2 regions of the Lutispora sp. QWL-02 genome follow, and region 1 is predicted to be linked to the other one. Evidence: a T-box and tRNA genes for the amino acid it is inferred to sense, from the RefSeq annotation. Region 1 holds a T-box; the other holds one or more tRNA genes.

What was found. The T-box of region 1 lies ahead of pheS (phenylalanine--tRNA ligase subunit alpha). A T-box ahead of a tRNA ligase gene usually reads a tRNA of that ligase, here a tRNA-Phe.
Region 2: it has a tRNA-Phe gene. The T-box ahead of pheS (phenylalanine--tRNA ligase subunit alpha) is inferred to sense a tRNA for this amino acid. The anticodon was not compared.

Annotation. Positions count from the first base shown of each region.
Region 1 covers NZ_CM177762.1:2,538,936-2,549,562, forward strand. The annotation lists gene rpmI (50S ribosomal protein L35) at 1-171, shown strand, start outside; gene rplT (50S ribosomal protein L20) at 195-554, shown strand; gene AC4HCY_RS11865 (TrkH family potassium uptake protein) at 757-2,103, shown strand; gene AC4HCY_RS11870 (potassium channel family protein) at 2,115-2,777, shown strand; gene AC4HCY_RS11875 (TrmH family RNA methyltransferase) at 2,790-3,593, shown strand; T-box leader at 3,672-3,880, shown strand; gene pheS (phenylalanine--tRNA ligase subunit alpha) at 3,934-4,953, shown strand; gene pheT (phenylalanine--tRNA ligase subunit beta) at 4,969-7,362, shown strand; gene AC4HCY_RS11890 (ABC transporter ATP-binding protein) at 7,428-8,393, shown strand; gene AC4HCY_RS11895 (ABC transporter permease subunit) at 8,416-9,318, shown strand; gene AC4HCY_RS11900 (ABC transporter permease subunit) at 9,315-10,627, shown strand, end outside.
Region 2 covers NZ_CM177762.1:2,725,359-2,735,985, forward strand. The annotation lists gene AC4HCY_RS12810 (lysophospholipid acyltransferase family protein) at 1-516, shown strand, start outside; gene AC4HCY_RS12815 (bifunctional 4-hydroxy-3-methylbut-2-enyl diphosphate reductase/30S ribosomal protein S1) at 525-2,420, shown strand; gene AC4HCY_RS12820 (CheR family methyltransferase) at 2,651-3,424, shown strand; tRNA gene AC4HCY_RS12825 (tRNA-Phe) at 3,486-3,561, opposite strand; tRNA gene AC4HCY_RS12830 (tRNA-Ile) at 3,567-3,643, opposite strand; gene AC4HCY_RS12835 (CotS family spore coat protein) at 3,847-4,908, shown strand; tRNA gene AC4HCY_RS12840 (tRNA-Pro) at 4,909-4,985, opposite strand; gene AC4HCY_RS12845 (MBL fold metallo-hydrolase) at 5,191-6,810, shown strand; gene AC4HCY_RS12850 (hypothetical protein) at 6,894-7,445, shown strand; gene AC4HCY_RS12855 (branched-chain amino acid ABC transporter permease) at 7,816-8,706, shown strand; gene AC4HCY_RS12860 (branched-chain amino acid ABC transporter permease) at 8,710-9,765, shown strand; gene AC4HCY_RS12865 (ABC transporter ATP-binding protein) at 9,765-10,535, shown strand; gene AC4HCY_RS12870 (ABC transporter ATP-binding protein) at 10,528-10,627, shown strand, end outside.

The DNA.
Region 1 (10,627 bases):
TCGGCAAAAAGATTCAGCTTTACTAAATCAGGAAAAGTAAAAAGAGCTAAGGCTTTTAAACAACATATTTTGACTAAGAAAACTTCGAAGAGAAGAAGGAATCTTAGAAAAACAGGCTATGCCAGCCCAGCTGAGGCAAAGATTATCAGAAAATTAGTACCATATAAATAATTCCATAAGGAGGCAGCATTAACATGGCAAGAGTAAAAAGAGCGGTAAATGCCCATAAAAAACGTAGAAAAACATTGAAACTGGCTAAGGGTTATGTAGGTGCCAGAAGCAAAAAATATAGAATAGCCAATGAAACGGTTATCAGAGCATTAAGATTTGCTTATATAGGGAGAAAGCTCAGAAAGAGAGATTTCAGAAAGCTATGGATAGCAAGAATAAATGCAGCAGCTAGAAACAATGGATTATCCTATAGCAAATTCATAAATGGACTTAAGCTTTCAGGCATTGAGATAAATAGAAAGATGCTTTCTGAAATGGCGATTAATGACGAAGCAGGCTTTGCCAAATTGATCGATATAGCTAAAGAAAAAATAAATGCATAAAAGACCGAAAGGTCTTTTTCATTTTTAAGACTTTGATCTTATTTTGGCATATAGGATCAAGATTGAAATGTTTAGTGGAAAAGTTTAAAATATATATAATTATTAACAAACTGAGGACCTAGGAATATTTATTATGAGTATTATGAATTATATTATTACAGAGCATAAAAGACGTCTGTAAGAGGTGAAAGATATTATAAAGTTGAGCTTTCTTAAAAAGTCAATTAACGCATCACCGTCACAAATTTTAGTCATAGGCTTTGCTGCTATAATATTGTCCGGGGCTATTCTTTTAAACCTACCGATGGCTTCGAAAGATGGAAATAGTGTTGGCTTCATAAATGCTCTTTTTACAGCCACATCTGCTGTTTGTGTGACGGGTTTGGTTGTCGTAGATACTGCTACACATTGGACCCCTTTTGGCCAGGTGATTATAATTGCATTAATACAAATTGGCGGGCTGGGCTTCATGACCATGTCAACTTTATTATCGCTGCTTGTTGGGAGGAGAATAACACTAAGGGAAAGAATTATGATGCAGGAAGCCTTAAACCTGGATGAGCTTGAAGGCTTGGTCAGGCTGACTAAAAGCATTATTATAGCCACCTTTACAATTGAAGCTGCAGGAGCCGTGATGTATTCTACAGTTTTTGTTCCTGAGTTCGGAATGAAGAAGGGTATGATCATGGGGCTTTTTCATTCCGTTTCAGCTTTCTGCAATGCCGGTTTTGATTTGATAGGCGGATTTAAGAGTTTTAGCCCATATGTAAATAATGCTGTCATCAACTTTACCACAATGCTGTTGATCATAATCGGCGGGTTAGGATTTACCGTTTGGATGGACATATATAACAACAGGAGCTTTGGAAGATTATCTCTTCACAGCAAGGTGGTTTTGAGCGTAACCGGATTTTTAATCACTGTCGGAGCATTATTCTTGTTTATGATTGAATATAATAACCCTGCCACGATGGGGGGCTTACCTTTGTCAGGAAAGATTCTTTCCTCTCTGTTTCACTCTGTGTCTCCAAGAACTGCAGGTTTTAATACAATTGATAATGCCGCCTTTACTTCATCATCTAAATTTTTGACCATAATATTGATGTTTATCGGAGGTTCTCCATGTTCAACGGCCGGAGGTATTAAAACTACTACTGCAGGGATACTTTTCCTCACTGTAGTATCTGTAATCACAGGGCGCGAAGATGCGGAGGTTTTTGAAAAAAGGATTTCCAAAACCATTGTTTATAGGGCTCTCGCTGTTACTGCTGCAGGCTTGTTTATTGTCACAGGCGTAACTATGATTCTATCCATCGCTGAGAATGCGGATTTCCTTACTCTTATGTATGAATCTGCCTCTGCTTTTGGAACCGTTGGATTAAGTTTAAATTATAGTCCGAATCTTTCCCTTATTGGCAAACTAATAGTATCTGCAACGATGTTTTCAGGAAGAGTAGGACCTCTGACTTTGGTAGTGGCACTGGCTCAAAGAGCATCCAGGCATAAAAGCAATCTAAAGTACCCAGAAGATAAAATATTGGTGGGCTAAGGAGGTTAATAATGAAACAATTTGTTGTTATCGGAATAGGGCGTTTTGGCGGCGCTCTTGCAAAACGACTATATGATATAGGACATGAGGTGTTGGCTGTTGATATGGATGAAGAATTGATCCAGAAGATATCGGATAAGGTCACTCACGCTATTGCTGCCGATGCCACAGATGAAAGCGTACTACGCTCCCTGGGGGTAAGAAATTTTGATGTCGGCGTCGTTGCAATAGGCGATGATATTCAGTCAAGCATAATAACTACCTTAATGCTTAAAGAAATGGGCTTGAAATATATTGTAGCAAAGGCTCAAAATGAGGTACATGCCAAGGTATTAAAAAAGCTTGGCGCCGATAGGGTCGTCTTTCCCGAAAGAGATATGGGCATAAGGGTAGCTCACAATCTTATTGCTACAAATATACTCGATATAATTGAGTTATCGCCGGATTATAGCCTCCTTGAATTCGAAGTATTTCCCTCATGGATTGGAGAAAACCTAAAAGACCTGAACCTGAGAGCAAAGTATGGCATTAACGTTTTAGCGATTAAAAATAATAATGACAACGGAAGCATAAATGTTTCTCCAAGGGCCCAGGACACTATCGAGGCAGGGGATATACTCGTCGTTGTAGGAAGCAACGAAGATTTGCTGAAATTAGAGAAAAAAATTGATTAAAGGTGAATTGCAGTGAAAATTATAACCAGCAGTCAGAATAAAGTGATTAAGCATGCTAAATCTTTACAATTAAAGAAATATAGAGATGCAGCCGGGGAGTATTTATTGGAAGGCATTAAGCTCTTACAGGAGGCTATAAGATATAATGCGGATATTGGCCACGTATTTTATCATGATGAAGCTTTGTACAATCCGGATATACAATATATTATTGATACCTGTACCAAAAGAAAAATTCCGGTTTATGGGATGGAAAAAAAGTTATTTCTAGACATAAGTGAAACAAGAACCTCTCAAGGGGTAATAGGCATAGGAAAGAAGAGAGATTATGATATGACCTCGCTCATCAAGCAGAAATCTTTCAATATTGTAATGCTGGAAGAAGTGCAGGACCCGGGCAATGTAGGTACTATAATCAGGACTGCAGATGCCTGCGGCTTTGATATGGCTATTCTGTCAAAAGGCTGTGCGGACATATATTCTGGTAAAACTATAAGGTCAACTATGGGCTCTTTATTCCATATGTCCATCATTCCTGATATGGATTTTGAACATGTGATGGGAATTTTAGAAAGCGTGGGGGCCTTGACGTTAGCCGCAGCTCCCCATGACGGTATGCCTTGCTATGATATCAGATATAAAGACAAAAATGTGATAATTGTAGGAAATGAATCCAAGGGGCTGACTGATGCTGTTATGGATAAAGCAAGCTTAAAGGTAAACATACCTATGATCGGCAGAGCGGAATCTTTAAATGCAGGTGTGGCCGCATCCATATTGATGTATGAAATTATGAGGCACAGGCTTGCAAGGTGATTAAAAAAAAATTACCATTATTGTAATAAAGAATACCATATGTTATAATTCAGAATAAGCTGAATACAAAACTAGATAAGAAAGTCAATGAAGGAAAAAGTAGGTTATATCAAGGTACAAGAGATATGGTACCATGGCTGGGAGTACCGTTTACCATATATATCTGAAGTTCGGTCCGGAGATTCAGAGTTGAAATTCAGTAAGCTCTGACGGTGTTAACCGTTAATTTATGAGTGGCCTGTACGTAAGGCAATTAGGGTGGTACCGCGGAAACCTCCGTCCCTTTGGGGTTGAGGTTTTTTTGTTTTTGTTGAATGATTTATTGAAAGGAGTTTTATATATGAAAGATAAGCTGGCTAAGATTAAAAGTGAATCCATTGTCGAAATTGATAATGTGGAAAATTCGCAGCAGCTTGAAGAAATCAGGATCAAATATCTTGGGAAAAAGGGAGAATTGACTCAGCTGCTTCGCGGCATGGGACAATTGAGCCCTGAGGAGAGGCCCCTCATGGGTCAACTGGCAAACGAGGTCAGAGATCAGATCAATGACAAGATTGAGGAAACAGCATATTGTTTAAAGCGAAAAGACCTGGAAAAGAGGTTGCGCAGCGAATTTATAGATGTTACTATGCCCGGCAAAAAGAAGCAGCTGGGGAACAGGCATCCGATGACCAAGGTATTAAATGAAATTGAGGATATTTTTATCGGAATGGGCTTTACTGTGGTTGAAGGGCCGGAAATTGAGAAGGCTTACTATAATTTTGATGCTCTTAATCACAGCAAATATCACCCTGCCAGAGATGTGCAGGATACATTTTATATAACTGAAGAATTATTGTTAAGGACTCAAACTTCCCCCAACCAAGTTAGGACTATGGAAAAGCAAAAACCGCCTATTAGAGTTATTGTACCTGGCAGAGTGTACAGAGCAGATGAGATCGATGCTACACACTCACCGATGTTTCATCAAATAGAAGGCCTGGTCGTTGACAAAGGAATAACTATGGCGAATCTTAAGGGTACTTTAGAGATATTTGCTAAGAAGTTATATGGTGAAAAGACTCAAACCAAATTTAGGCCCCACCATTTTCCTTTTACTGAGCCCAGTGCTGAGATGGATTGCACTTGCTCTGCCTGCGGAGGAGCCGGCTGCCGCATATGCAAATACACCGGGTGGATTGAAATATTGGGCGCAGGCATGGTTCACCCCAATGTGCTTGCAAATTGCGGCATAGACACTGAAGTATATTCCGGTTTTGCCTTTGGTATGGGATTGGATAGGATCACAATGTTGAAATATGATATTTCCGATTTAAGACTTATGTTTGAAAATGATAAGAGATTCTTAGATCAGTTTTAGGAGGGGAGAATATAGATGCTTGTACCAATAAAATGGCTTAAAGATTATGTTGATATAGATATGGATATAAAAGAATTTGCAGACGGAATGACCATGTCCGGCTCCATGGTTGAAGGTGTGGAAGAGGTAGGCCAGAATATAGATAAGGTTGTTGTCGGCAAGATACTTGAAATCAGCACTCATTCCGATGCAGATAAACTATTGGTGACAAAGGTCGATGTAGGCGGTGAAATTATCCAAATAATCACCGGAGCAACAAATATAAGAGAAAATGATTATGTGCCCGTTGCACTTCATGGAGCCAGCTTGCCCAACGGTATAAAAATTAAGAGAGGCAAATTAAGGGGTCTTGAATCAAACGGCATGCTATGCTCGCCGGATGAGCTTGGACTGGATGCAGAAAGCCTTCCAAGCGGCGTTGATATGGTTGACGGTATATATATACTGGACCAGGCATACCCTCTCGGCAAAGATATTAAGCGAGTACTGGGTCTGGACGATAAAATAATCGAATTTGAGATTACAAATAACAGACCGGATTGCCTTAGCATATTGGGCATAGCAAGAGAAGCTGCTGCAACCTTTGGGTTGAAAATGAAATACCCCAGCGACGCAATATCTGTAAAGGATGGAGAAGCATCCGATTATATATCTGCCAGCGTGAAGGATGCTGATTTATGCCCTAGATTTGCAATACGGGTGATAAAAGATGTAAAGATAAAAAACTCTCCTCCATGGATGCAGGAAAGACTTTTAAAGGCTGGAGTAAGGCCAATAAATAACATAGTTGATATAACCAATTACGTTATGCTGGAAACAGGGCAGCCGATGCATGCCTATGATCTTGATATGCTTGAAAACAAAGAAATAGTTGTGAGAAGAGCGGAAAAGGATGAGAAGATCACCACTCTTGATGAAAATGAAAGAAATTTGGATGATTCAATCCTGGTTATAGCAGATGGGAAGAAGGCAATAGGCATTGCAGGGATTATGGGCGGCTATAACACCGAAATTAAAGAAGATACTAAAACCATTGCTTTCGAATGTGCTAATTTTGATGCGGTTAATATAAGATTATCATCGAAAAAATTGGGCTTGAGGACAGAGGCTTCTTCAAGGTTTGAAAAGGGTCTGGATATGGAGATCGTATCCCTTGCGATGGACAGAGCCTGCCATCTTGTTGGAGCGCTGGATGCCGGAAAGGTTGTAGGAGGTACAATAGATATTTACCCTGCTAAAAAAGAAAAAAGGATGATCACTTTAAGGAACGACAGGGTAAAGTGGCTTTTAGGCGTAGACATATCTGTTGCCAGGGTCAAACAAATGTTGGAATCTCTGGAATTTGAGGTTGCTGGTGAAGAAGTATTAGAAATAAAAGTTCCGACTTTCAGAGATGATGTGGCGATGGAAGCTGATTTGATTGAAGAGATAGCCAGATTATATGGATATAATAATATTCCGTCTAAGCTTATGGATACAACCTTTACCCAAGGCGGAAGGGATGCTAAGCAGCAGATCAGAAATATTATCAGAGGTAATATGGAAGCTCAGGGCTTATATGAAGCTTACACATATTCCTTTGTGAGTCCGGCCGTATTCAACCAGATAAACCTGAAGGCAGAGAACCCCTTGAGAAAGGCGATAAAAATATTAAATCCTCTTGGAGAAGAACAAAGCATAATGAGAACTACAATGATTCCAAACATCCTTGAGGTTATAAGCAGGAACTATAATAGAAAGATAGTAGAAGGAATGTTTTATGAATTATCCAAGGTATATCTGTCAGAAGAGTTGCCCTTGAAGGATTTAGCTTATGAGCGAGATACTTTGACCATAGGAATTTATGGCAATGTAGATTTTTATGATTTGAAGGGTATTATTGAGAACATGTTGTCCATTTTAAATATCAGCAAGTACAGAGTCCTTCCCTCCAATCATGAAAGCTTTCATCCGGGCAGGACAGCTGAGCTGCTGATAAATAATAAGAGGATAGGCTATTTGGGAGAAATACATCCGGATGTGCTGGATAACTATGATATTCCATCCAGGGTATATATCGCTGAACTGGATTTTGAGGAAATTTTCCGTCAGATTGACCTGACCATAAAATATAAGCCCCTTCCCAAATATCCCTCCATTGAGAGAGATATAGCAGTGGTAGTTGAAGAGGAAGTTACTGCAGGCCAAATTGAAGAAATAATAAGAAATAAGGGCGGAAGGCTTGTTGATGAGGTAAAGCTGTTTGACATATATAGAGGCTCACAGATAGAAGAGGGCTATAAGAGCATGGCCTATAGCATAGTTTACCGCTCTGATGAGAAAACGCTTACCGAAGAAGATATTACAAAGGTCCATAATAAAATATTGAATTCTCTGACTAATCAGGTTGGAGCAGTGCTAAGGAGCTAGTATTATTAAGGTGGCATGGATGAGCAGCATCTATGTCACCTGCTTATGGTGAGAGGTGAAGTGCTTTGCAGGAAATAGTGAGAGTAGTCGATCTAAAAAAATATTATGAGATTTATGATGCCAAGGCTCAGCAAAGCAAGTTTGTGAAGGCTGTAGATGGCATATCATTTTCCATCCGTCAGGGTGAAACCTTGGGCTTGGTAGGCGAAAGCGGTTCCGGCAAAACGACCACGGGAAAGCTCATATTAAACCTTATAAAACCCACCTCAGGCGAAATTTTTCTGGAAGGTAAAAGCTTGAGCAGCCTAAATCATAAAGAGATGAGAGAATTAAGAAAAAGCATTCAAGTTGTATTTCAAAATCCATATGCAGCATTAGATCCGAAAATGACAATAAGAGATATTTTGACTGAGCCGCTGAGCATACATAAGATCGTATCCAAATATGATTACAATAATGAAGTTAAGAGGCTTCTTAATATGGTGGGACTGAGCGAAAGCGATATGGACAAGTTCCCTCACGAATTCAGCGGCGGTCAAAGGCAGAGGATTGGCATAGCAAAAGCCATAGCCGTAAAACCCAAATTTATTATTTGTGATGAGCCGGTTTCTGCTTTGGACGTATCAGTTCAATCCCAAATACTAAATTTGCTTTGTGAGCTCCAAAGAGAAATAAAGGTATCCTATTTATTTATTGCTCACGGCTTAAACGTAATAAGGCACGTTTCTGATAAGGTTGCCGTGATGTACTTAGGCAATATTGTCGAATACGGAGATGTAAAGACGCTGTTTGATGAATGCAAGCATCCCTACACAAAGGCATTAATTTCTTCGGCTCCCATTCCTGATCCTAACAGAAGAAATAATACCATTGCGTTAAAGGATGAGATACCGAGTCCGGTCAATGTACCCGATGGATGCCCTTTTCACCCCAGATGCTATGAAGCTGCAGATATATGTAAAAACAAAAAACCTTTTTTGATGAATGTTTCATCAAGCCATGCAGTGGCATGTCATCTTACTTACAGTTAAAGGTGGTTTTACATTGAATAGAGTGAAACATATTATTAAAAAAATGTTTTATGGGATAACTATCCTAATAGCTTTCACTTACATAAGTATTTTTATCTTTTCTATTCCGACCGGCTATAAATGGGAAATTAAAAACGGCAGGATTGTTTATAATTATCCTGTCAGTATGATTCTCAAAAGGAGCAATTCTATATTTGTTTCTCTTTTGGAATTTAATATTGGAGAGAATATTAAGGGGAAATCATTGGTGGAGCTGCTGTATAGAGCTTCCGGGAAAACTGCTTTACTTCTTTCTGCCTCCATAACCATAGCATTGATTTTTGGAATATTAAAAGGAATAATAGACAGCAATAAAGGCAAAAAAACCAATTCTTCACTAAAAATCCTTACCTCTATATTGCCCATATCTCTTCCCGATGTTTTGATAGCTGCAATCATGCAGGGTTTTGCGATTTGGTTAAATCAAAAAGGCATACACATATTCAAAGTTGCTGGTTCAAAAACAATAAGCCATTCTTTTCTGCCTATAATCGTATTGTCAATACTACCTGCTTTTTATATTGCAAGAATCACTGCGCTGGCGGTGGAGGATTGCTTTAAAAAACATTATATACTTGCTGCAAGAGGCAAAGGGTGCTCTTCACACAGAATTCTATGGAACCATGTCATGAGAAATGCAATAAGAACTATTGTCGAGGGATTGCCGAACATATCATCATTTATAATAAGCAACACTTTGATTGTAGAATATGTTTTTTCTTACCCCGGATTAACTACTGCTCTTATGAATCATATCACCATGCGCGATGCCAGAAGCTCTGCAATTATTATTATTTTAATCGGTTTTATTTACTTTGCCTTAAACGGGTTATTCGGTTTAATAAATATGATTATAAAGAGATCCTATAGGGAGGAAGCGGTATGAGAAGGATAAATGTATCCCTTTTTATTGGTGCAGCAATTTTATTATTCTTTCTTTCAATGTGTTTTTACCCGGAGCATTTCTCCGATGCAGATCCCTATGGGAGAGAAAGGCTTCAATATTCAAATGAAAACGGCAAGGGCACAATAATCGTGCCTCCTATTCCGCCCAACGAAGAATATCCTTTTGGAACAGATCACAGAGGCAGAGATGTGAAAAGCTTAATAGTATATGGGAGCAGATTGACTATATTCTCAGCATTGAGCATAGCGGCAATAAGGCTTATGATAGCTTTGCCCTTATCAATAGCAGCCGCATACAAGGTAAGATTTGCCAATAACTTTATAAGCTTCTTCAACACCATGTTCAGCGCCTTTCCGCTGATAATAGTAATCATTGTTTTATCGCGGATCAGTTTATTTCAAGAGATATTCAAAAGCACCAGCTATACAAATATGGTTTTGCTTTCGGTGCTGGGCTGGAGCAAGTTAGCTCATATGCTCAGGGCGAGGATAGATGAAATACTCCATCAGGACTTTATCGAAGGAGAAATTGCCATTGGAAAGAATAAATTAGAGATTGCATTGCAAAATATTTTGCCCCATTTAATACCTTCAATGTTTGTATTATTTTTCCTTGAAACTGCTTTAATATTGCTGACTCTATGCCAATTAGGCGTTTTTGGATTGGCATTCAGCGGGGGCTATGAAAATTCAGAAGGGGATTTAAGAGTTCCTTTAGAGTTTGATTGGACTTCTATGCTGGCTTTTTCGAAATATTTCTACAGGGGAGAAAACAGCTACCTTGTATTATTTCCGTCTATAGCCTTTGCATTGAGTATAATTGGCTTTAATATGACAGGAGAAGGTTTAAAAATAGAGTTTGAAAAAGAAAACTCAAAAGTGATCACATTTATCAGAGCAATTCCTTCTTTTTTATCACCTATAAGGCTGGTCCATGAAATAAGAAATTTCGACAAATATAGAAAATGTGTTATACGAAAACTTGCTTTTTATTGTTTTGTTCTTTTAATAGTGTTTTTTCCCCAGTTTAAGAGCCCGTATAAATTCGATGATAATAATGTGATGAGGATTGTATCTGAGCTTACTTCAGAGAAGTACGAAGGCCGCTTGACAGGCTTCAGCGATAAAGACAGCCATGTTTCCGGTTATATTGCCGGTAAGCTTCAAGAATACGGTTTAGAAGCTTTTGACGGGGAATATGTACATGAAAATGTGGTTGAAGAAGTATTTAATATAAAAAATGCAGAGTTCAGGTTGATAGATGATGATAGGCCTCAAGAATTATTATT
Region 2 (10,627 bases), 190 kb from region 1:
GTTGTCAGGGTCGAAGGCTTGGATAATTTGCCTGAAGAAAATGGATACATTGTATGCGGGAATCATGCTAGAGTCATAGATCCTATTCTTCTAGGGGTAAATATGCCTAAGAAAATATATTTTATGGCCAAAAACGAGCTGTTTAAAAATAAGTTGGTGGCTTTTGTTTTAAAAGGGCTTGGAGCTTTTCCTGTTAAAAGGGGGGAGGCGGATTTGAAAAGCATAAAAACCTCTTTGAAGCTGCTCCAAACTCAACAAAATATTGGCATATTCCCGGAGGGGACCAGAAATACCACAGGGGAGCTAAAGGCTGAACCAGGCATTGCTATGCTTGCTATTAAATCTAAGAGGCCGATTGTTCCCGTGGCCATAAAGACTGATTATAAAATATTCCATAGAACTGATATTGTGATCGGCAAAGCTATAAATTTGAGCGAACATTTCGATACAAAGCTAAAAAATGAAGATTATAAGGATATAAGCCTAGAGATAATGAAAAAAATAAAAAAACTATAGGTGAGCATATGAAAATAATTTTAGATAGGAATGCAGGTTTCTGTTTCGGGGTAAAAAACGCCGTAGCTGAAACTTTGAAAACCATAGAAGAAAATAAGCAAAAAAAGGTATATACATACGGCCCCTTGATCCATAATAAGCAAGTTACAGAAGAATTAAGAAAAAAGGGAGTTATTGAAATTGAAAATCTTGCTGAAGATATGGGGCCAGACTCATTGGTTGTAATAAGATCTCATGGAGCACCGAAGAAAATTTTTGAAGGTATAGCTTCTAAAGGCTTAAAATATGTAAACTGCACCTGTCCATTCGTATCCAGAATCCACAGAATTGTGGAGGAAAAATATAATGACGGCTATAAAATTATGATCGCTGGTGACAAGGACCACCCTGAAGTTATTGGAATAAACGGATGGTGCAATAATGAGGCTATTATATTGGATGATGAAAAAATGGTGGACAAACTCACTTATTATGATAAAATATGTTTAGTTGCACAAACAACTATTTCAAAAAATCTTTGGCATAGAATTAAGGAAAGGGTTAAAGATAAATTTAAAAATACTGAAATTTTTGATACCGTCTGCAGTGCTACAGAAAACAGACAGAAATCTGTGGCGGATTTAGCAGAAAAGGTTGATGCCATGATAATAATTGGCGGGTTTAATAGTTCCAATACTCTTAAACTGTATGAAATCTCCAAAAATGTTTGCCCGGAAACTTATCATATTGAAACTGCTGAGGATTTACTGAAAGAAAATATCATGAAGGCGGAAACTATAGGAATTGCAGCAGGTGCTTCTACGCCTGATTGGATAATTAAGGAGGTTATAGAAAAAATGCAAGATTTTAGTAATGAAAATATTATGGAGGAATATGAGAAAAGTTTTAAATCCCTTCATCCTGGAGAAACAGTAAAAGGCATTGTTTTATCCTTAAACGATGAAGAGGTGATTGTTAATATAGGCTACAAAGCTGATGGAATTGTTAAGAAAGAAGACTTATTTTGGGACATGGATTTAAAAATATCTGAACTGGTAAAAGTAGGAGACGAGATAGAAGTTAAGGTAGTCAGCATAAATGATGGAGAAGGCAATGTCGTACTATCAAAAAAATTAGTAGATGCAGATAAAAATTGGTATAAGCTAGAATATGCATATAATGAAAATAGTTCCGTGCCCGGTATTGTCAAAGAAATAGTAAAAGGCGGAGGAATTGTTGAGATATTCGGCATAAGAACGTTTATGCCCGCTTCCTTATTTGATTTGAGATATGTTAATGATTTGGAGTCATATAAAAATAGCAAAGTTGACGTCAAAATCATAGAGTTTGATAAAGATAATAGGAAAGTTCTTGTTTCAAGAAAGGGTCATCTATTAGAGCAAAAAGAAGCAAAGGAAAAAGAGTTCTGGGCTCATGCAGAGGTTGACCAAAAAATTATAGGTGAAGTAAAAAGAGTGACAGATTTTGGTGCCTTTGTAGACATAGGCGGCGTCGATGGGTTGATCCATATCTCTGAATTATCCTGGTCGAGAATAGAACATCCTTCTGAAGTTGTTAAACCTGGCGATAAAGTAGAAGTTGTGATACTGTCTTTAGACAGCAATAAAAATAAAATCTCTTTAGGTCTTAAGCAGACAAAGCCGGAGCCGTGGACTACAGTGGAAGGCAAATATAACACAGGAGATATTGTTAATGTCAGGATATTAAGATTTGCAGCCTTTGGAGCTTTTGCCGAGGTCGAACCGGGGATTGACGGACTTATACACATATCCCAGATATCTGACAAAAGAATAGGCAAGCCTTCGGACGTGTTAACTATAAATCAAGTGGTAAAGGCTAAAATTGTAGATATTAATATCCCGGAAAGAAAGCTTAGCCTGAGTTTAAAGGAAATAGAAGAGTAAAGACATGCCAATCTGTATTTCATACAGATTGGCATTATTTTTTTGGAAAAATAAAAATTTCATGTATTTTTTTTAAGATTATGCAGATAATAGTTAATGACCTCACAAAATACATTGAGACCCCCTTTACATTCTGTTTTCGTGATATGTAACATATCACGACTTTTTTTTATGTTATTTTTATGTTAGAATTGGTTCAATGACTATAATATTTGATAAGGAGTATATAGATGCTTACAGGATATGAAAAATTCAAAGAGAAGATATTTAAGCTTACCGGTATAGATTTATCGTGCTATAAGGAAAGACAGATGAAAAGAAGAATTGATTCCCTGATTTCCAGAAACAGCTTTAATGATTATGATACATACTATAATGCACTTTTGCAGGACTCCCATTTGTTCAATGAATTTATCAATTATTTGACCATTAATGTATCAGAATTTTATAGAAATCCTGCCCAATGGGAGGTTTTGGAGAAAGAAATAATTCCACGGCTATTAGAAAATAGGAAGACCTTAAAGATATGGAGTGCAGCATGCTCTACAGGAGAAGAGCCTTATTCTTTGGTCATGCTGATGACAAAATTTATGAAGCTTGAAAATATCAGTATTTATGCTACAGATATTGACGATGATGCTATAAATAAAGCAAAAATGGGGGTTTATAATGAAAAAAGCCTGGCAAATCTGCCAGATGGATTTGTCAGCAAGTTTTTCATAAAAAATTTAAACACTTATAAAATAAAAGACGAAATTAAAAAATGCGTAGAATATAGAAAACATAATCTGTTGATGGACAAGTACCCCGAAAACTGTGATCTGATCATATGCAGGAATGTGCTGATATATTTTACTGAAGAAGCTAAAAACAATATATACACCCGGTTCAGCAAAGCACTAAGCTCAAACGGAATACTATTTGTAGGAAGCACAGAGCAGATCATTATGGCTCAAAGATATAATATGGAGCCATTGAAAAATTTTTTTTATAAGCTGATATAGAAGTCAATCACATATCAAAATAAATAAAAAAACAGAGATAGCTCTGTTTTTTGCTTTTATATGGTGCCTTGGGGCGGAATCGAACCACCGACACGAGGATTTTCAGTCCTCTGCTCTACCGACTGAGCTACCAAGGCATTTATGGTGGGCCTTCAGGGACTCGAACCCCGGACCAACCGGTTATGAGCCGGTTGCTCTAACCAACTGAGCTAAAGGCCCTTTGAAACGACAGTTCTGATTTTACTATAAATTTTGCCCTATGTCAATATTATTATCTTAAAATTTTTTGATATAAGGCTTTAATGATTATATCTTTCCGCAACACGAAATATAATGTAATGAGCACTGAGCTAACCCGCTCTAAGGCGAGCGCCAAAGAGCGGCGAAATCTTGTTCAATAATAAGTATAGGAGCTGATATATTTGAATCTTGCATTAAAACACATATATGAATCATCAAATATGGTCTTTTTAGAACAAATGGAAGTCAATAAGATATTGAAAAATTATGATTTAAATATCATTGACGTTGAAAAAATAAGGAGCATTTACATGGTAGCTGCGGAGGAAGGCTTTTATTGCCTAAAAAAAATAGGAAACGGAGAAAAAAGGGCCATAAAGAGCATAAGCATCATGAACCATCTTAAAGCCCAAGGCTTTAACAAGGTTACAAATCCATTATATTGTTCTTCAGGAGAGGTGCTTGTTAAGAGAAAATCCTCCTCCTATTATTTAGCAGATTGGATTGATGCAGCAGAAGTAGACTTTGATAATATTGGAGACATTATGGAGAGCGTACGCCTATTGGCCGAGTTTCATAATAAGGCTAAGGGCTTTCAAACAAAGATAATTAAGCTTGAAAGTAACATAGGAAAGCTGCCCAAATTGTACAATGAAAAAACATATTTTCTTAACAACATAAAGGAAAGCCTTGATAGGAAATCAGATAAGAACAGCTTTGATATTCTATACCATGAAAATATGGATTATTACATTCATCAGGCTCAGCTCGCGGCAAACATTTTAAAAAACTCGGATTATGACAGGCTATGCGAAAAAAATAAAAATGAACTATATATATGTCATGATAGCTTCTATTATCAAAATATCCTAAAGGATGAACAAAACAACTACTATTTGATAGATCTGGAAAGTTGTCTGTATGATTTGCCACTAGTTGATTTGGGTAAATTTCTAAGGAGAATCATGGCAAATAAAAAATATTTATGGGATTTTGATTTATGCAGAAGCATGCTATTTGAGTACAGAAATGTAAGGAAATTGGATGAAAAAGAATATAAGATAATATTATCTATGCTTGTTTTTCCTTATAAATTTTATAAATTGGGCAGAAAAAAATATTTAAAAAAGAAAAAGTGGAAAAATGAACGATTTTTAAGAAAACTAAATAGAATATTAGAATATAAAGAACAGAAAGAAAGATTTATAGAATCCTATATTGAATATTATGATATCAAGCTTTAATGGTCGGGGCAACAGGATTTGAACCTGCGGCCTCTTGGTCCCGAACCAAGCGCGCTACCAAGCTGCGCCATGCCCCGATTCTGTGTGTTATGTGAGCACTTATTATTCAAGTCTCCAATTTATGAAGCCTTTTTTATAATATACTCAAAAAGAGTTAAAGTCAATACCATAATCGCAAATTATGAAATAATTATAAAAAGAAGGATATTAGATTATTTAGAAGAATATAAAAATTAATATTAAATATGCTGCCCGCATTAATACATATTTGGAGGTTTATTTATGAAGCTTAGTTTTTATGGCGCTGCTGAGATGGTAACAGGATCATGCTATCTATTAGATACCGACAAGCATAAAATACTTATTGATTGCGGCATGTTTCAAGGTGATGCTGATTCAGAGGATCTAAATAGAAATATGTTTGATTTTGAGCCATCAAAAATTGATTTTCTTTTATTGACTCATGCTCACATAGATCACAGCGGAAGAATACCGCTGCTAGCAAAAAAAGGCTTTAACGGAGAGATTTTAGCTACAAAGGCTACTAAGGAATTATGCACTATAATGCTGCCTGACAGCGGATATATCCAAGAGATGGAAACGGAATGGACCAATAGAAAAAGACTGAGAGCCGGCAGACCTTTGATTGAACCCCTTTACACCGCCGCTGATGCTGAGGACTCCTTAAAATACTTTAGGGCGATTAACTATGATGAAATAATCGAAATAACTGAGGAAATTAAAATCAGATATAAGGATGCCGGGCATATACTTGGTTCGGCTATAATCGAATTATGGGTAAAGGAAAAAGGCGAAACAGTAAAGCTCGTATTTTCAGGAGACTTAGGCAATAAAGATATGCCTATAATGAAAAATCCGTCATTAATCGATGAAGCGGATTATTTAATCATGGAGGCAACATACGGCAACAAAGCTCATGATAATGCAAGGAACAATATATTGTTTCTTCTTGATATAATCATAAATACAATCGAAAATGGCGGCAACATAGTTATACCTTCCTTTGCCGTAGGGAGAACACAAGAAATTTTATATATGTTAAATATGATGAAGGAAAGCGAATTTTCTAAAATAAAAAGCATACCTGTATATGTGGATAGCCCATTGGCGATCAATGCTACCAATGTATTTCTAAATAATCAGGATTTATTTGACGATGATACTAAGTCTTTGATAAAAGTGGGAGATAATCCTTTTGAATTTCCAAACCTTGTTTTTACTAAAACAGCAGAAGAATCAAAGGCCATAAATTTTCATGAAGGGAGCTGCATAATAGTTTCTGCCAGCGGCATGTGTGACGCAGGCAGGATAAAGCATCATCTCAAGCATAACCTCTGGAGAGGAAATTCAAGTGTGGTCTTTGTAGGATATCAAGCTAAGGGGACCCTCGGCAGAAAAATCTTGGAAGGTCAAAAAAAGATAAAAATATTCGGAGAAGATATCTACGTAAATTGTAAAATTTATAATTTAAATGGTCTATCAGGGCATGCCGATAAAAATGGGCTTATAGATTGGTTCTCATCTTTTACAAAAAAGCCTGCAAAAATATTTTTGACTCATGGTGAAGAAGATTCCTTGAAGGAACTTTCTCAAATATTGCAGGATAAATTTGATTCTAAAGCAGAGATCGCTCATATGGGTGAAACTATTGAAATAGAATCTTCAACTGACTCTATAGTCAATATGCCTGAAAAATATTATGCAGAAGATAATAGGCTGGAAATGCTATTGGATGACATCAGAACCATGATGTATGCATTAAAAGAAGCGACTACTGGCGATGAGAAGCTTGCTGATCGAAGCAAGGCCATAATATTGACTAAAAAAATAGAAAATATATTATCCGGTCTTGAAGATATAGACAATGTTATGAAAAGCTGATTGCGATGCATTTTACCATCGACTAATATTATTAAAGCATTTGAGAAAAATAATGATAAAGAAATATTATTGAAGGTGATCAAATGCTTAACAATTTCAAAAATGAAGAACTGGTAAAAGTTCAGGGTAGGCTGTTTCCAGTTGTGGGAGGCAGGCTAAGACTTGCTCATGAGGATAATGCCAATCTCAGCATAGAAACAAAAGTCATTTCATATGATACTGAGGTAGCAATAATTCATGCCATGGTTAAAACAGAAAAAGGGATATTCAACGGCTTGGGCAATGCTTCTGTCAAGAGAGACAGAGTCTTATCAAATGCAATTTTGGAATTAGCTGAAACGAGAGCCATAGCCAGGGCTTTAAGATTTGCCGGATACGGCGTCGAATACACTGGCTTTGAAGAGGTGGAAAGCCAAAATGAAAGCGATGAAAAGGAAACAGCTTCAAAAACACAGCTTACGGACATTTTTGCATTTGCAAGAAGTGCGAACATATCTAACGAAGATTTAAAAGAATTGATCATAAGCACAACGGGCAAAGAATATACTAAGGATTTGACGAAAAAAGAAGCAAAGGCTATAATAAGCATTCTTGCAAAAAGGAAAGATGAAAATAATAGAGATGTAATAATGTGAGCCATTAGTATATAAATGTATGTGTTTTCTGTTGTATGTATAAAAATTCTATAGTATAATTAACTAAATGATAAGTCAACGGCAGACACGCGTCCCCTTATTGCGTACAAATCAACGCAATGTACATTTGAAAATACACAATCTATGCTTTCATAAATATAAATCAGATTCTCCATGTTTGACTGATGCTTTATATAAAAGGCTTCAATTAAACAATTAGAATAAATGAAGCCTTTACGATTGCATATAACGGAAAGTGTAAATCGATGAAAGCAATACTTTCCTATGCATTATGATAATAAGCTTCCTGAAATATGGAAGCTTATTTAAATAAATCAATAAAAAAACAGGTGGTGAATATATGATTAATATGACATTGGACATGTTCATGCAACATTTAGCCAATGGTATATCCTTAGGTAGCCTTTATGCACTTATTGCCATAGGTTATACTATGGTTTATGGAATTTTAAGGTTAATAAATTTTGCACATGGCGATATTTTTATGATGGCTACATATTTTGCTTTTTTCGGCGTGCTGTTTGGCATGAAATGGTATTTTGCTTTTCCAGTCACAATTATACTTACCGCTTTACTGGGCATGCTAGTTGAGGTATTAGCCTACAGGAGTCTAAGGGATGCCCCTAAAATTTCAATTTTGATATCTGCTATAGGCGCATCTTTTCTTATCGAAAATCTTGCAATAGTTATTTTTGGCGGAAGGCCAAAAGCTTTCCCGACTCCTCCAATTCTTACGTCTGTAGTGCAAATGGGCAATATTTCTGTTCAAAGATTGACGTTTATGATACCGATCGTTACGGTAGTATTGCTTTTGGCCCTATCATATTTGATCAATAAAACTAAAACAGGAATGGCTATGAGAGCGGTTTCAAAAGACCATGAAACGGCCAGGCTTATGGGAGTTAATGTAGATAGAACAATTTCAGTCACTTTTGGTATAGGATCTGCGTTAGCTGCCATAGGAGGAATAATGTGGGGATTAAAGTTTCCCCAAATACAACCTTTGATGGGTGTAATGCCAGGCCTGAAATGCTTTATAGCTGCAGTTATTGGCGGAATTGGAAGCATTTCAGGCGCTGTTGCCGGCGGATTTATTCTAGGTATCGGTGAGATTATGTTGGTTGCCTTTTTTCAAAGCTTAACCGGATATAGAGATGCTTTTGCATTTATACTCCTTATAGTCATACTCCTCTTTAAGCCAACTGGCATAATGGGAGAAAAAATTTCGGAGAAGGTGTAGATTATGAAAAAAAGAAATTATTTTCTTACAAGCATATCATTGATCTTGCTGATAGTGTTTATATATTATGCAGATAAAAATTTTGACGCTTATATAGTAAGGATCCTTAATCTATGTGCCATCTATACTGTTTTAGGTCTTAGCATGAACTTGATCAATGGATTTACCGGACTTTTCTCGTTAGGCCACGCAGGTTTTATGGCTGTTGGTGCTTATGTAACTGCCATACTTACTCTTTCAGTTAATGCCAAAATTCAAAACTTTTTTCTAAAGCCGATAGCAGCTCCGCTAAGCAATGTTGTTTGGCCGTTTTTCCCTTCTCTTTTGTTGGGAGGAGCTTTAACAGCAATGGTAGGGTTCCTGATCGGGGCTCCTGCTCTCAGATTGAAAGGAGATTACCTGGCTATTGCTACGCTGGGCTTTGCAGAGATCATAAGGGTCATCTTCACCAATACTCAAACTATTACAAATGGTGCGTTAGGTTTAAAAGGCATACCTGCATATACAAATTTGTGGTGGAGTTTTGGTACTGCCGTTTTTACAATTTTCATAATGATATTGTTGATCAACAGCAGTTATGGGAGGGCTTTCAAAGCGATCAGAGAAGATGAGATCGCTGCAGAAAGCATGGGAGTAGATTTATTTAAGCATAAGGTGTTAGCTTTTACTATTGGAGCTTTTTTTGCAGGAATCGGCGGAGGGCTCTTGGGAAATCTTTTAGGTACTATAGATCCTTTGATGTTTAGATTTACTTTGACATTTAATATTTTATTGATTATAGTATTAGGAGGCATCGGGAGCATTACAGGAACAGTGATATCAGCATTTGTAGTGACTATCTCCCAAGAAGCTCTGCGTTTCCTTGACCAGTCCATGGATTTCGGCTTTATTGTAATACCAGGAGTTGCAGGCATGAGAATGGTAGTGTTCTCCATACTGCTGATGCTGGTAGTGCTATTTTATAGGCACGGACTCATGGGAACCAATGAGTTTAGCTGGGATAAGTTTTTAAATTTTATATCTTTTAAAAAACCTCTGTTAAAAGGAGGTAAAGAATGATGGAAATTCTCAAAACCAATAATATTACAATGCAATTTGGCGGCTTGACCGCTGTTAAAGATTTTAACCTGACACTAAACAAAGGGGAAATTGTTGCGTTAATCGGTCCCAACGGAGCAGGAAAAACGACTGCATTCAATATGATAACAGGCGTATATAAGCCTACAAAAGGAAAAATATTTTATAAAGGCAATGATATAACTCAGCTGTCCCCTCATCAGATAACTAAATCAGGGATAGCCAGGACATTCCAAAACATCAGGCTTTTTAAAGATTTGAGCGTGCTGGATAATGTATTGATTGCCAATCATCTTCATATAAAATCCAATGTATTTGAGGCACTGCTAAGATTGCCAAAATATAAGAATGAAAACAGAAGGATGATCAATAAATCTCTGGAGCTATTGGAAATCGTGGGCTTATCAGATGAGAAGAACGAGAAATCCAGCTCTTTGCCATATGGAAAACAACGCAGGCTTGAAATCGCCAGGGCATTAGCCACAAAACCTGAGCTATTGCTGTTGGATGAGCCGGCAGCCGGCATGAATCCTAAAGAAACAGAAGACCTTACAAGATTTATCAAGACGATAAGAGATGACTTTAAGCTTACAATCTTCATGATAGAGCATCATATGCAAGTGGTAATGGGAATATCCGAAAGAATATATGTTTTTGATTATGGAATTACTATCGCTCACGGCAGCCCAAAGGAAATACAGAATAATCAAAGAGTCATTGAGGCCTATTTGGGGGTGGAAGACAATGCTTAAGGTTGAAAACTTGGTCGTCGCATATGGGGGTATTGAGGCATTAAAGGGCATAAGCCTTGAAGTTGAAGAAGGAAAAATTGTCACATTGGTTG